2 regions of the Terriglobus albidus genome follow, and region 2 is predicted to be linked to the other one. Evidence: riboswitches for the same ligand, from Rfam matches in the RefSeq annotation. Region 2 holds a riboswitch; the other holds the start of a gene.
The links. A riboswitch is a leader RNA that binds a small molecule or an ion and turns the genes downstream of it on or off. The one in region 2 is predicted to bind S-adenosylmethionine.
Positions count from the first base shown of each region.

Region 1: linked by a shared signal. The riboswitch ahead of FTW19_RS02130 (low specificity L-threonine aldolase) and the one ahead of thrC (threonine synthase) in region 2 are both predicted to bind S-adenosylmethionine.

Region 1 is NZ_CP042806.1:518,327-525,915, forward strand. Features, by position in the region: gene FTW19_RS02115 (MIP/aquaporin family protein) at 1-619, opposite strand, end outside; gene FTW19_RS02120 (dihydrolipoyl dehydrogenase family protein) at 652-2,064, opposite strand; gene FTW19_RS02125 (LysR family transcriptional regulator) at 2,176-3,057, shown strand; SAM-I-IV-variant riboswitch at 3,109-3,212, shown strand; gene FTW19_RS02130 (low specificity L-threonine aldolase) at 3,264-4,325, shown strand; gene FTW19_RS02135 (PadR family transcriptional regulator) at 4,546-4,896, shown strand; gene FTW19_RS02140 (ABC transporter permease) at 4,927-7,589, shown strand, end outside.
Region 2 is NZ_CP042806.1:3,163,391-3,170,979, forward strand. Features, by position in the region: gene nuoI (NADH-quinone oxidoreductase subunit NuoI) at 1-93, shown strand, start outside; gene FTW19_RS12550 (hypothetical protein) at 168-488, shown strand; gene FTW19_RS12555 (winged helix-turn-helix domain-containing protein) at 530-1,366, opposite strand; gene FTW19_RS12560 (hypothetical protein) at 1,797-2,132, shown strand; gene FTW19_RS12565 (peptidase M18) at 2,170-3,630, opposite strand; SAM riboswitch class I at 3,771-3,876, shown strand; gene thrC (threonine synthase) at 3,993-5,276, shown strand; gene FTW19_RS12575 (MoaD/ThiS family protein) at 5,329-5,610, shown strand; gene FTW19_RS12580 (hypothetical protein) at 5,760-6,260, opposite strand; gene FTW19_RS12585 (pyridoxal phosphate-dependent aminotransferase) at 6,273-7,448, opposite strand; gene FTW19_RS12590 (DUF3309 domain-containing protein) at 7,576-7,589, opposite strand, start outside.

The DNA of each region.
Region 1 (7,589 bases), 2.6 Mb from region 2:
CCGGGTTCACGCTGAACCCCGAGAGTGACGCGCAGAAGCCGTAGTAGAAGATCGTCAGCAAACCCACCGCGAATGGAGCGTACCGAACCAAGGTCTTATGATTCGCCGTGAAGAGAACGATGCTCATCAACAGTGCCGACAAGCTCCACTCCGCAAGAAAGGCAATGACCTCGCCTTCGCTTCCCGGCGTTGTCACTGCATAACAGACGGGTGGGTACGCAAGCCGATCACCCAGCACGCTACGTGCCAGCCACATCCCTGATACCGCACCGAGAAACTGGCATACCACATAGAAAGCGGCGTCCCAGCGGTGCACACGGCGCAGATAGGAATACGCCAGGGTCACCGCCGGATTGAGATGCGCACCTGTTCGCCGGCCGAACCGGGAACGGATCAGCAAGATGGTCGCCACGGAAACGCCCGCACCCATCGCAAACGGTCGCATGGCCTGTGGCAATTGGAATGCAGCTCCGCTATAGAGCAGCGCTGCAAACAGTCCAATGCAGAACAGCAGTACTCCGGTCTGCGTTGCCTCCATCAAGTATTCCCGCCAGTGAGTTCTCCATGCCTCCGCGATCGATGCGTCAGGCGGCAGCGCCGTAACCTGAAAGCGTGGCAACTGTTGCGAATCCATGACAGGACAGCAGATGATCAGCGGGCCGGAACAGTGGGCTCTGACTCGAAAAGCGAGTGCACGCCCTCGACAAGAGTGGGATGCGCCAGCATCGCATCGCGAAGCGCGGTATACGGCAGGCCGGCCAGCATCGCAATCTGAACCGCCGACATCACCTCTCCTGCACCTGTACCCAGTCCGGAGAAGCCCAGGATGCGATCGTCGTCCCCGACCAGAGCCTTCATGAATCCTTTGGTCTCCATCAACGCTCTTGCACGCAGCACCGCCGCCATCGGCGCCCGGAAGAGGCGATAGCGTATCTCCCTAGCCTTCGCTTCAGTCTCACTGAGACCAATGCGCGCAAACTCCGGATCGGTGAAGAGGCAGAATGGAACCAGCCTTCCCGTCGTAACAGCATTGCCTCCGTCGAGGTTATCTTTCACCACCCGGAAATCGTCTTCACTGACATGGGTAAACTGCGGACTTCCCGCGATCTCACCCACAGCCCATACACCCGGAGCCGTTGTCTGCAGCCGTTCGTTTACCTGGATGTAGCCGCTCTTCGCGAGCTGTACACCGGCTGCTTCGAGCCCGAGTCCCTGCGTGTTAGGAACTCTTCCCGTGGCAACTAACAGATGCGTACCCTCCACCACTGCTTCGCCGTCCGGTCGATGGAGAAAGATCTTTACCGTTTGTCCGGAGACTCCCGTCACCTTTTGAATCGGCGTCCCGAGAGCAAACTCGATCCCCTCATCGCGAAGAATGCTGTGGATCGCCTCGGTCACATCCACGTCCTCGCGATGGAGTATTCGGCTGTTACGGTCGATCACCGTCACCTTGCTGCCAAACCGCCGCATGGCCTGTGCGAACTCGAGGCCTACATATCCTCCTCCAAGGACGATTAGCCGCTCCGGCACATGGTCAAGCTCCAGAGCTTCGACATGGGTCAGTGGCTGTGCTTCCGCAAGCCCTGGAGTCTTGTCGACCGCAGCATGTGTCCCGGTACCGATAATGACATTCGTCCCTGTCAGGACCCGCGTGCTTCCGTCCGGTAGTGTTGCCTCGACTGTCTTTGGTCCGATAAAGCGGGCAGTCCCCATGATCAGCTCGGCTCCGCTCTGGTGATAGAGGTCTTGATGGGTTTCCACCAGGCCGGCGACCATGCGACGCTTGCGTTCCCTCACCGCCGGCATGTCGACTTCCATCTCGCGCATGCGGATGCCAAACTCTTCGCCTCTCCGCGCATACTCGACCACCTGTGCCGTGTGGATGATGTTCTTACTGGGGAGGCAGGCAATGTTCGGGCACGCTCCGCCGACGTACTTCCTCTCGACGACCGCAACCCGTTGGCCACGGCTTGCAAATGTCCACGCGGAAAGCTTCGCTCCGGCGCCGCTTCCAATGATCACCAGGTCGTACTCTTCAGGCTGTTGTGAGGAAGGGCTGCTCATAGCTCTTTGATTCCTTTAGGAAAATGGGCTCCACGGATGAATCTAGTGGAGCCGCCAATCTCGCGAATAGACCGCTCCAGGCAATATCATCTATTCCGGATTGGAATAAATATGAGCCGCCTGCGGGAGATGGAAGTGTTTGTACGCGTTGTCGAGACGGGGTCGTTTTCCGCCGCCGCACGCGATTTCAAGATCGGCCAGCCGGCCATCTCAAAGAGCATCACCTCGCTCGAAACCCGGCTTGGCATCCGCCTTCTGGCGCGCTCCACCCGCCGCCTGACTCCGACCGAGGCCGGCAAAGCATTTTATGAACGTGCTTTTCGCGCTCTCGCAGAGGCAAACGAAGCGGAGGCCGCAGCGCAGAGCGCGGGCAAAGGATTATCCGGACGGCTTCGCGTTTATGCGCCCGTAACCTTCGCCCGGCTGCATCTTGTTCCCAGGCTCAACGAGTTCCTCGAAGCCAATCCCAAACTCGATCTCGAAGTCGTGATGGATGACCGGCCGATCGATCTGCTGGCAGAAAACATCGACATAGCCATTCGCATGGGCGTACTTGCCGACTCCGCGCTCAAGGCCAAAAAGATCGCCAGCGGAGAGCGCCTGGTATTGGCCAGCCCTGACTACTTGCGTCGCAGAGGCATCCCCTCTCGGCCATCCGATCTGCGCAGGCATGAGGCCGTGATCTACAACCACGGCACCGGTGGCGAGGAGTGGCTGTTCACGCGTTACTCCTCCAGTCTTCGCGTGCGCATCCAGGGAAGGCTCGCGCTAAACGCGGCCGAAGGGGTACGCGCCGCGGTCATCTCCGGCCAGGGCTTCACCATCGCCTCCCGCTGGATGTTCCAACCCGAGATCGCCTCGGGCGAGGTGGTTCCTATCCTTACCGATTGGGAGCTGCCGCAGATCGATCTTTGGATCGTTTATCCCTCGGGCCGGCTGACAAGCACAAAGGCAAGAACCTTCGCTCTCTGGTTTCAGCGCTCGATCGGTTGAAGCGAACCATTACATCCAATTGCCCCCGACCCACACACCGTTTATGATGAAAGACGACATCAAGAGTTGAGCTCACTGCTCAACGCCAACCTGCCCCGAGCAAGGTGGCGTCCCATCTGGGAGATGTGGCCTGTCCGGCAACTTCGGGAAAAGCCGCACATCCGTGATTTTCTTTTGATGGACCAGTAAGAAAGGGTTCAATACGCATGTGTGCACCAAAACAGCAGTTCGCCAGTGATAACTACGCCGGAATCTGTCCTGAAGCATGGGCCGCCATGGCCGAAGCCAACATCGGACACGAAAGCGCCTACGGTGCAGACTCCTGGACGGCACAGGCGGCGGACGCCTTCCGCACACTCTTCAGCACCGACTGCGATGTCTTCTTCGCCTTCAATGGAACAGCAGCCAACTCCCTCGCGCTTGCTGCTCTGAGCCAGAGCTATCACAGCGTCATCTGTTCGGAGCTGGCGCACGTGGAGACCGACGAGTGCGGCGCCCCCGAGTTTTTCTCGAACGGCGCCAAGCTTCTTGTCGCTCCCTCATCGAACGGCAAACTTAGTCCCGAAGCGATCCGCCTGATCGCATCACGACGCACCGACATTCACTACCCCAAGCCGCGCGTCGTCACCATCACGCAACCCACCGAGACCGGCCTCGTCTACACCCTCGACGAGATCCGCGCCATCGCTGCCACATGCCGCGAGCTCGGCCTTCGTCTCCACATGGATGGAGCGCGCTTCGCCAATGCGTGTGCGACGCTCGGCTGCACACCCGCGGCCATGACCTGGGAGGCCGGTGTCGATGTTCTCTGCTTCGGCGGCACCAAGAACGGCATGGCCGTCGGCGAGGCCGTGATCTTCTTCGATCGCGCGCTCTCACAAGACTTCGACTATCGCTGCAAACAGGCAGGACAGCTCGCCTCCAAGATGCGCTTCCTCGCCGCTCCCTGGGTCCGCATGCTCGAAACCGGGGCCTGGCTGCATCGCGCGGCACATGCCAACACCTGCGCCAGGACATTTGCAGAGAAGATCGCCGGCCTGCCGAACATCGAGCTCATGTTCCCGGTCGAGGCAAATGGCGTCTTCGTCAAGATGCCTTCCGCCATCGCCGATGCGCTGCGCGCCAGAGACTGGAAGTTCTACACCTTCATCGGCGGCGGAGCACGCTTCATGTTTGCCTGGGATACCGCACTCGATTGCCTCGAATCGCTGGTCGAAGACTTTCGTGCTGTAAGTGCAGAACAAACTGGTGCACCAGTTCTGACGTAATCGCAATGACTGGCTAAACGGGTGGGAGAAGCGGGCTTCAGCCCGCTGATAAGAGTGTAAAAAATAACGGGCTTCAGCCCCGGGCCTTTGTCTTTTCAAGAAATGCCAGGGGACTGAAGCCCACGGCTCCCACCGATTCGAGCTTCGCTCGAATGCTTTGCCTGGAAATAGGTTGACATAGGCTGCCTATGTCAGCCATCCTTACTGCCATAGTTTGTCTATGGCAGTAAGGAGCATTTCTGTGAAGCCCAACGATATTCCGCCCGGCTCCCTCTCCCTCCTGATCCTCAACACTCTTTCGCGCCACGGCGAGATGCATGGCTACGAGATCGCCGAGTCCATCCTGCATACCTCCGGCGATGTGCTGCAGGTAGAAGAGGGTTCCCTGTATCCCGCATTGCAACGCCTTCTGGTGCAGGGCTGGGTCTCCGCCGAGTGGGGCACGACAGCCGGCAATCGCCGCGCGCGCTACTACCGGCTGACCGCAGCAGGACGCAAACAACTCGCTGCTGGGCTCTCGCACTTTCACCGCATCTACGGCGCGATCACCGCCGTGCTGCAGCCTGCCTGATCGCCTCTGCTTCACCAAGGAGACCACACCATGCGCCAGCTTCTCCGCCGCCTCAGTATGCTCTTCCATCGCTCTCGCTTTAACGCCGACCTCGAAGAGGAGATGCGTCTCCACCTCGAACTCCGGGAGCAGCAGCAGGTTGCCGCCGGTCTCTCTCCCGGGCAGGCGCATCGTGAAGCCCGCCGCCGTTTTGGCAACAACGCTGTTCTGCGTGAAAGAAGTTTCGCCGCGTGGGGATGGAACTGGCTGGAATCCTTCGTGCAGGACACGCTCTATGGACTTCGTTCCATGCTGCGCTCACCCGGCCTCACCTGCGTCGCCCTGCTCTCGCTCGCACTCGGCATCGGCGCCAACACCGCCATCTTCAGCTTTCTCGATGCCATCGTGCTGCGCTCGCTGCCCGTCAAAGCTCCAGGACAGCTCGTCATCCTGGGCGATGGTGATGAAGATGGCGTCACCGATCGGTACGGCTCCACCACTCTCTATTCCTATCCCTTCTTCTCGCAGCTCCGCAGCAAGAACGCCGTCTTTTCCGAAGTCGCGACGGTCCTCAGCTTCAACGGTGAAGCGCACGGCACCATCGATCACCGCGACCAGATGGAGATCATCTCCCCCGACCTCGTCTCCGGAACCTTCTTCTCCACTCTCGGCGTAGAACCCGCCGTTGGCCGGCTCTTCACCGCCGACGATGACACCACCGAAGGTGCACATCCCGTCGCGGTTATCAGCTACGCCTTCTGGCAGACCGCACTTACCGGAGCGCCTGACGTCCTCAATCACACCGTCAAATTCGCCGATACCACCTTCACTATCATCGGCGTCGCTCCTCCAGGATTCTTCGGCATCACCGTCGGCCACGCACCCGACCTCTGGATACCGATGGCAATGATGAACTCACTGCCTGCTCACTACAACGGCTATAAAGACAACTTCTACCAGTCCAATCACATCTTCGGCCGCCTGAAATCCGGGGTCACGCACGCGCAGGCGGAAGCTGAGATTAATGTCCTGTATCAGCAGATCACCCGCGGCTTCCCCGATGCGCGACTCAATGACTACAACCTGTCACACCTGCAGCAGGCTCATGTTGCGATCACTTCGATCGCAACCGGTACCGCCGGCCTGCGTCATCAGTTCTCTGACCCGTTGAAGCTCCTCATGGGTGTTACTGCCCTGGTACTGCTGATCGCGTGCGCCAATATCGCCAATCTGCTTCTGGCACGATCCACCGCACGCGCACGCGAGTTTGCAGTGCGCCAGGCGCTCGGAGCACAGCGCCTTCGCCTGGTTCGTCAGCTCCTCACCGAAAGCCTCATCCTCGCACTTATCGGAGGCCTGCTTGGGATCGCCTTTGCTGTCGCCGCCGACCGCATACTGCTGCGCATGATCTCCGGTGGTCCCGACGCTGACCTCATTCCGATCGATGTCTCGCTCAACCTGCCGCTGCTCGGCTTCTCGGTTGCCATCACCGTTGGAACGGCGGTGCTCTTCGGCCTCGTGCCGGCGTTGCGTGCCTCACAAGTCGAGGTGACCGGAGCTCTCAAAGATGGCCGCAGCAGCACCAATGCCGCAACGCGTAATGTCCTTGGCAAAGTGCTCATCGTCGCGCAGGTCTCTATCTCCTTCGTGCTGGCTGTCGCCTCCGTTCTCTTCCTGCGTTCCCTTGTTAACCTCACGCATGTCGACACCGGCTTCCCCCGCAATGGCGTAATGCTCGTCAACATGGATTCCTCGGTCCTCGGCCTCAAAGGCGCAGACCCGCGCATGATTGCCATGTTCTCGCAGATCGAAGATCGCGTCGTTGCCATGCCAGGAGTGCACGGCGCCGGCTTTGCCGCCTTCACCTTCCATCAGGGCAGTTGGAACACCTCCATCAATATCCCAGGAACGGCCTACAACGATGCCGTCAACATCAAACACAACGTCATTAGCAACGGCTACTTCAATACCATGCAGATTCCTCTGCTCGCCGGCCGTATCTTTGGCCCTCAGGACACGGCAACCTCACAGAAGGTCATCATCCTCAGCGAGAGCATGGTTCGCGATCTCTTTCCCGCCGGCGTCAATCCCATCGGCCGGCACATCTACATCGGAAAAGATCCCGACCCCAGGAACGACGTCGAAGTCGTTGGCGTGGTGAAAGACGTGAAATTCGGCAATCTGCAGGAGCACCGCCAGTACATCGACTACGTTCCCAATCCGCAGCATCCGTGGGGTTATGGCACGCTCGCCGTCCGCTACACCGGCGACTTCAATACGGTCTCCAAAGATGTGCAGAACACTATTCACTCCATAAACCGTGGCCTCACCATTAACCGCGTGACCACGCTCGACCGCGTAATCGAACGCAGCATCACCAACCAGACTCTTGTTGCGCAGCTTTCAACCTTCTTCGCCCTGCTCGCCGTCTTTCTCTCCGCAATCGGCATCTACGGCCTGATGAGCTATCTGGTGAGCCGCCGCACGAACGAGATCGGCATCCGCATGGCCCTCGGCGCCGCACGCGCAAGCGTCGGCTGGATGATCATGCGCGAGATCGTCCTGCTCGTTGTCTCCGGCATCGCCCTGGGAGGCGCGCTCACCCTCGCCACCAACCAGCTTGTGCAGAGCCTGCTCTACGGCCTGAAGCCAACCGAACCACTCAGCCTGGTGCTGGCCATTGTTGCCCTGCTCGCCATCGCTCTGCCTGCAGC
Region 2 (7,589 bases):
CTTGTGATGCGTAAGGAAGATCTGCTGGTGCCGATGCCGGCGCTTCCCGCTCATACTGGATCCTCAGAAGAGAAGTCCGAAGTCCTGGCCTGACGCTTCTATTGCGAAAGGCCTCCCTTATGGATTCACCCCAGCGGAAAACTATCCTGCATGTCTGCAGGCGAGACATGCTGCGTCCCCTGCGCGATCAGATCCTGCGCCTCTCAGGCTATGAGGTGGATTCGTTCATGAGCGTGGACGAGGGACGTTCGAGCTTCTGGCAGAAGCAATATGACCTCGTCTTGATCGATGTGGAAGGGGAGCGGGGTGTGCCCGAGGCTGAAGCGCTCTGTGCTGAGCTCAGAGCGGCGCAGCCTGAACAGCTTATAGCCTTCGTCTGCAACTGGCGCGTGGCCATGATGACGGATTGCCCCGATGAGATTCTGCGCATGGAATTCGATCCGGCCAGCTTCGTCGAAGGTGTGAAAGAGATCGTTAAGCCGGAATAGGGCACAACAATGTTGAAGCCCTATACAGTTGGCCCTTCTATTCACTCACGTATCTGACCGGCTCCCATCAAAACCAACGAACGCTGTGCAAACGGGGAGTACACCAAAAAGCTCATACAAGCCAAGGCGAGTCCGTCGTTGATGTGATGAAGCAATAGAAAAGGGGAGAGCGTCCACAGAAGATCGCCAGCCAGTGAGAGCCACCACAGTCTCAGGAACCGCTGTAGAAAATGAGGTGGGCGGAAGAGAGTTGCACAGAGCAAAAAGGTTCGTACCGGAATGAGGAGAACGGCGCTCAGGATAAGCACGCGCAAGATCAACTGCGCATGAGGAAGTGGAGCAATGAGTTCCTGAATCTCGCCGAGGTTCGCTAACGCTCCGATATAGAAGCTGAGATACATCAGTTGGAACAGGATGAAGAAGGCCTGGACCAGCGGAGGAGAACTTCGAGGCAGATCTTCGGAGGAGGTAAGGATTCGGCTCGTTACCTGTTCCTGGGTGCTCGGAGTCGGTTGGGATGGAAGAGTTATGGGGTGGTCCTCGAACTCCTCTACTGATGCAATGAACCGGTAGCCTCGCTTGGCAAGTGTTTCGATAAAGCGCGGATTGGATGCTCTATCTCCAAGCGCATCCCGCAGGCGATTCATTGCGGAGTTGACGCCGTGCTCATAGTCGACAAATGTGTCCTCCGGCCATAGCCGGCGAGCGATTTCATCGCGGGTGACAGTCTCACCTGGGCGCTCAAGTAACAACAGCAGCGCCTGGAATGGCTGAGCATGTAAGCGGATGCGGAGCCCTTTCCGGCGAAGTTCACCGGATATCGGGTCCGCCTCGAAGATGCCAAAACGGTATATCTTGCTCGGCCCGCGTTCGTTCATCGTTGTTCCTCAGTGTACAAAGCGGCTACACGAACAGGCGCGAGTATTTGAGATCCTCTTGTAAATGACTTATTTCTAATGACTTGTTCCGTGATGATCAATTCTTGGAGAAGTGAGAAGCATTGTATTGTGCCAAAAGTTCAACAACTGGCAGGGTGCATTCATGCGCAATTTCAGCCGGTACTTTTTGAAGGCCGTCCTCATGTCCGTTTTCTGCCTGCCACTTTTCGAAGCTGAGGCTCAGGTGGCTCTGCCGCAAGAGCCAACACCTAATCTCTCCTCGACACCTCCGCGTCAGGTACCAGCGGTGTACCATCCAAACTCATCCGCATCCTATTGGGGACGCGCTGGAGTTATATGCGGGTTAGGAGCCAGCAGCTCTAGCGTTGGAACAAAACCAACGGCTGGCTGTGGCGTGGGATTCACAATATTGCCTATTCCCTTGCCGGTCTGGGCCGAGGTCGGCGTTATGGGGCCACAGGCCAACCGCAGCAATTACTCCGGCTATGTAAGTGTCGATGAGGAAATTCCCTTGTTATGGAAGAATCACACCTATTTGCCGTTCGCCACAATTGGATACAGTCGGCTCTTTGAGACCGGCCATGCCCTGGACTACGGCGTGGCCTTGGCGCTTCCACGATTCGTACTTAAGGGAGATGACACTGAGAGCATGCGAATCGAGCTGAAGGACTACTGGACCTTCGCCAATCCGACGCAACACAATGTCATGCTTCGAGTTGGTTTCATGATGCCGGTACAGGACTAAGTATTTGCGGCACGCGATAGATTGCGAAGGATGCCCTCTACTCCATCCCGTAGAAGGCTCCGAAGAACTTATAGATGGACCAGTGGTCTACCTTTGAGCTCATCTCGTAGGTAGCATGCATGCTGAGCAGAGGAATGCCTACGTCCAGCACTTCCATATTTCGCGCCGAGAGGAAGCCTCCAATCGTGCCTCCTCCGCCAACTTCGACACGAGGTGTCTGCGTCTGCCAGGTGATGTTGTTCTTGTCGAGTAGAGCGATGATGCGGGCAGTGAACTCCGCGTTCGGATCGAAGCCGGCGCCGTAACGCTTGATGGTCACACCATAGCCGACGATCGCTGCGTTCGAAGCTTCAGAATTGCCTGGAAAGAGGGGATTCACGCCGTCATTGCAGTCGGCTGAGAGCACGGCGGCATTGCGCAGCGCGTGGCGGACGTCGAGTGCTGAAGCGCCTTTCTTCTGCGCGTCCATCAGCTCGGTAAAGACCGTGTCGAGGAACTGCGAGTTGGCGCCGGTGTTGTTGATAGAGCCAACCTCTTCGAAGTTAGTGACGTAGACCATCGCCGTCTTCTTTGGTGTGCCTTTCAGGTCGAAGATACTGCGTGAGGCCGCATAGCTGAGCGCCTTGTCATCCTGACCCCAGCTTCCGGTCAAGCCATTATCGATACCGACGTCGGCCGGCTGTGTTGCGGGAACAAGCTCCAGCTCAGCAGCGACCAGGTCCTCGTCCTTGATGTTGAACTTTGCACGGAGGGCCGCCATCACCTGGTCGGCAACGGAGTTCTTCTCGCTGGGAATCGAACCGGCCACCGGATTCATCTCTTCCCCTGCGAGGACGGTGGTGTAGGTGCGGGTGCGGAGCAGCGAGTCGGAGTGAGGCGCGGCATCGGCGATCACGAAGACAGGATCGCCGGGAGCAAAGCCGATATTCACCTGCAGGTGCCGGCCGTCGGTGGTGTCGATGCGGCCGACCAACGCCAGCGGAAGATTCGACCACTGGTACTTCTTGATGCCGCCGTAGAGTGTAGTCTTCAGCAGCGCAACCGAACCCGGAGCTCCGACAACCGGACGCGACTTCAGGTTCAGGTGCGGAGAGTCCTGGTGGGTTGCGACGATGCGTGTTCCTGTCTCCACGGAATCGGAGCCGATGACGGCAAAGACGACGGCGCGGTCGCGATTGTCGAAGATGAGTTTGGCTCCCGGTTTGATCTGCGAGGGAGAAGTGAACTCGGTGAACCCTGCCGCCTTGGCCAGACTGAGGAACTCCGCGGTCGAGAGGCCGGCGCTTTTGGCGTGCCGAAGGTAGTCCTTGTAGGGTTCCGCAAAGGCGAAGACGTCGGACTTCTGCTGCGGCGTTAGCGTGAGCCAAACGGACTTGGAGGCGACCTTGCCGTCCGGGTTCAACGGGGTCTCCTGTGCGGCGAGGGGAAGCGTAGCTGAGGACGCAAGAGCAACGGAGAGGGCCGTGAAGGCGGTGGTGCGGACCAGGAATTTCAGCATGGCGGAAGAATAAACCGAAAAGGGCGGTTTTCTTGCAATTCAATGCACTTAGCCGCCGTTGAGTGCTGCCATGGCTTGTCTGGAGCCGTATGGCGTGGTACAAACAATACATTCAAGCGAACCCGCAAGGGTAAGCGCGAATTTCATGAAGAGTGGTTGAGGGACGAGCCCTGTGACACCACGACAACCGGACAGAACAAAGGCGTACCGGTGTCAACTCTCTCCTGGCGACAGGGAACATGAGATTCGGAGTAGGAAAGTTGCAAGTTCCCACCCCGCGCCTCCTCGTTCCCGAGTTAAGGGCGCCATCCAAGAGAGACGGTCATAGGTAAAGCCCTCCGCCATATGGAGAGCAAGGCCCTATGTCTTCCGGTGCGTGTGCGCCCTACGATCTGAAGTGCAAAGAGTGCGGCAAGAGCTATGGCAAACAGCCGCTTTCTATCTGCGATGAGTGCTTTTCGCCGCTTGAGGTCTTTTACGACCTGGACGCGGTGAAGGGCAGCGTGACCCGGGAGTCCATCGCTGCCGGGCCGGCAAGCATCTGGCGCTATCGTGCGCTGCTTCCCATTCCTGAGGGTTTCCAGCCCGATCTTCCGGTGGGCTTCACACCATTGGTCAAGGCCAAGAACCTGGGCAAGCGTCTCGGCGCTTCCGATATCTACGTGAAGAACGATGCCGTCTGCTTCCCGACGCTAAGCTTCAAGGACCGTGTCGTCGCTGTGGCCTTGGCCAATGCCCGCTACTTCGGCTTTGATACCGTCGGCGCGAGTTCGACTGGCAACCTGGCGAACTCAGTGGCTGCGCAGGCCGCCCGCCTGGGTCTGAAGAGCTGCATCCTGATTCCGGCTGACCTGGAGCCGGCAAAGATTCTGAACACGCTGATCTACGGCGCGCGCCTGGTGCGCATTGATGGCAACTACGACCACGTCAACCGCCTGTGCTCGTTGATCGCCGACCAGTACAACTGGGGCTTCGTCAATGTGAACCTGCGGCCTTACTACGCTGAGGGTTCGAAGACGATGGGTTATGAGATCGCCGAGCAGCTCGGCTGGCGTCTGCCCGACAACGTCGTGGTGCCGATGGCTGGCGGATCGCTGATCCGGAAGATCAAGAAGGCCTTCGACGAGCTGGTGTATCTCGGCATCGTCGAGGCAAAGCACGTGAAGTTCTTCGGAGCGCAGGCTACGGGCTGCTCGCCGATCACCCACGCGGTGAAGAACAACCTTGACCGCCACGAGCCGCAGAAGCCGAATACCATCGCCCGCTCGCTGGCGATCGGTAACCCGGCGGACGGCCCATACGCAGCCCGTCTGATCCGCGAGACCGGCGGCTGGGGTGAGGATGTCTCCGACGTTGAAGTTGTCTCCGGTATCCAGGAGCTGGCAGAAACTGAGGGCATCTTTACGGAGACAGCAGGCGGTGTAACCACCGCCGTGACCGCGAAGCTCTTCGCACAGGGCCGCATCGGTAAGGATGAGACCACGGTGGTCTGCATCACAGGCAACGGCCTGAAGACGACCGATGTGCTGCAGGGCAAGTACGACGTCGGACGCGCGGTGAAGCCGCGGCTGGCCGAGTTCGATGCCTATCTGCGGGAGCTGGATGGTCTGCCCGCTGCGGAAGAGGCTGAGCTGGTGGCTCAGTAGTGCTGGGCTGATGCCCAGGTGGACGAGAAACAGAAAGAGCAGGGAAGATTCAATGTCAATCAAAGTACTTTTGCCGACCGCCTTTGTCCGCCATACCGATGGCGTGAAGAAGGTTGACTCCGCCGCTACCAACCTGCCGGGCTTGGTCGATGACCTGGGTGTGAAGTTCCCGGCGCTTGGTGCGCATATCAAGGACGAGCAGGGTAAGTTGCGCCCGTTCATCAACGTCTACGTGAACGATGAGGACATCCGCTTCCTGGGTGGCGAGACCCACACGTTTGAAGACGGAGATGAGATCATGCTGATCCCGTCGATTGCCGGCGGGTGTGTGTAAGGCTTCGTTCCGCGTGAAAAAGAAGAAAGCCCACCAATTCGGTGGGCTTTCTTCTTTTTTTACGACGGAGATGCCTATGAGAAGCAATAAGAAGCAGATTTCTCCGCTTCGCTACGAAATGACAAACAAAGGTCGTCGTACTTTTCCTTCTATTTTCCCTTCTGTGAGAGGGAAGGGAGATGTTCGTCACGAATAGCATCGAGCCGCTCATCGAGCGTCTCAGGTGAGGACGAATGATCCCAAGGATCGAGTGGGATGTCGCAGCTTCCTTTCGAGTGCCAGTAGGCTGCTGATCGTATCGAGGCATTAATCGCGAAGAATGCGAGGACGCGAGGAGCAAAGTCGTTCTTCTGATTTTGGGATGGCTCGTGCGACTCGAGTGCTACAACGAAGGCTACCGCCAGTAGGCCCATGATGGCGTCGGTCATCTTCAGCCAATAAGGCACCCACAGTGGATAGCGAGACCAGAAGGACTTTCGTGGCGGAAAACCCTCGGTGATACTCACCAGCATTGCCAGCCCCAAAATGATCCAGGCTGCTTTCTTCGCGAATGGAAGAAGCGCCTCAAAAAAAGTAGCTACCAAGACAAGCACGCCGCCGACACAAAGTGTGACGGCGGCGTGCTTCATTGCGTGTGAGGTCAGTTTCATCGAGGTTGATTTTTACAGGGACCGAAGCCGTCTGCAGGCCTCGTCCAACGCGTCGTCCTTCTTCGCATAGCAGAAGCGCAGCAGGTTCTCTCCTTTGCCCGCACGGAAGAATGCTGACCCAGCCACGGCAGCCACGCCAACCTGTTTGAGCAGGTTGCGCGCCTTCTCCTTCGAGGTGGAGCCTTCAACGCGGGAGACATCGGCAAGGATGTAATACGCTCCCTGCGGGACAGTCGGCGTGAGTCCGGCATCTGCAAGTGCAGCTACGGTCTTGTCGCGCTTGGCGACGTACTCGGTCCGCATGTCGGTATAGAAGCTATCAGGAAGGTCGCACAGGCCTGCGGCCACACCATGCTGCAGCGGAGCCGGAGCGGATATGAAGAGCAGGTCGTGGAAGTAGGCGATGGACGGGGTCCAGCGCTTACTGGCGTGCAGGTAGCCGAGACGCCAGCCGGTGACGGAGAAGGTCTTGGAAAAGCCGGCGATCGTGATCGTCCGCTCCGCCATGCCGGGCAGTGTTGCCGGGGAGATATGCTCGTGACCGTCGTAGAGGAAGTACTCGTAGATCTCGTCGGTGATGACGAAGAGATCCGCATCGATCGCGATGGTAGCCAGTGCCTCCAGCTCCGTGCGCGTGAAGACCTTGCCTGACGGATTGCCGGGCGTATTGACCAGGATGGCGCGGGTTTTCGGCGTGATGGCGTTTGCCAGGGCTTCGGGATCGAAGTCCCAGCGGGGCGCAGTCAACGGAACAATCACAGGCTTCAGGTTCAGGCCCAGCAGCATGTTGACGTGGTAGCCGTAGAAGGGCTCGAAGACGATTACTTCATCGCCTGGATCGAACAACGCCATGCAGGTCGCCAGCATGGCTCCGGTGGTTCCGGTCGTGACCAGGATCTCGCCATCGGGATCGGCGGTAATGGCGTTGTAGTGCGCAAACTTGCGCGCGATAGCATGGCGCAGGGAATCGATGCCGTCCATACGCGCATAGATATTGAAGCCATTACGCATCGCGTTGACGGCGCCTTCAATCACAGGATGCGGCGGGTCCGTATCGCAGACGCCCTGGGACATATTGATGCCATCGATGGCGTTGCATGCGATGGTCATGGCGCGGATCTCAGATTGAACGATGGAGGGAGCCAGTTTACTGAGTCGCAGGGCAGAGCTGGTAGAAGCAATTGGCATCGAAGACGCTCCTGGGATGTGCTTTCGATGATAGCAATTGCCCGTCGAGGGCATGTCATCCAATTGCCAGTACTGACCTTCATCATCAGCCACTGGATGACATACCCTGGATTCCGCGAGGCCTGTTCTAAACTCCGCGCG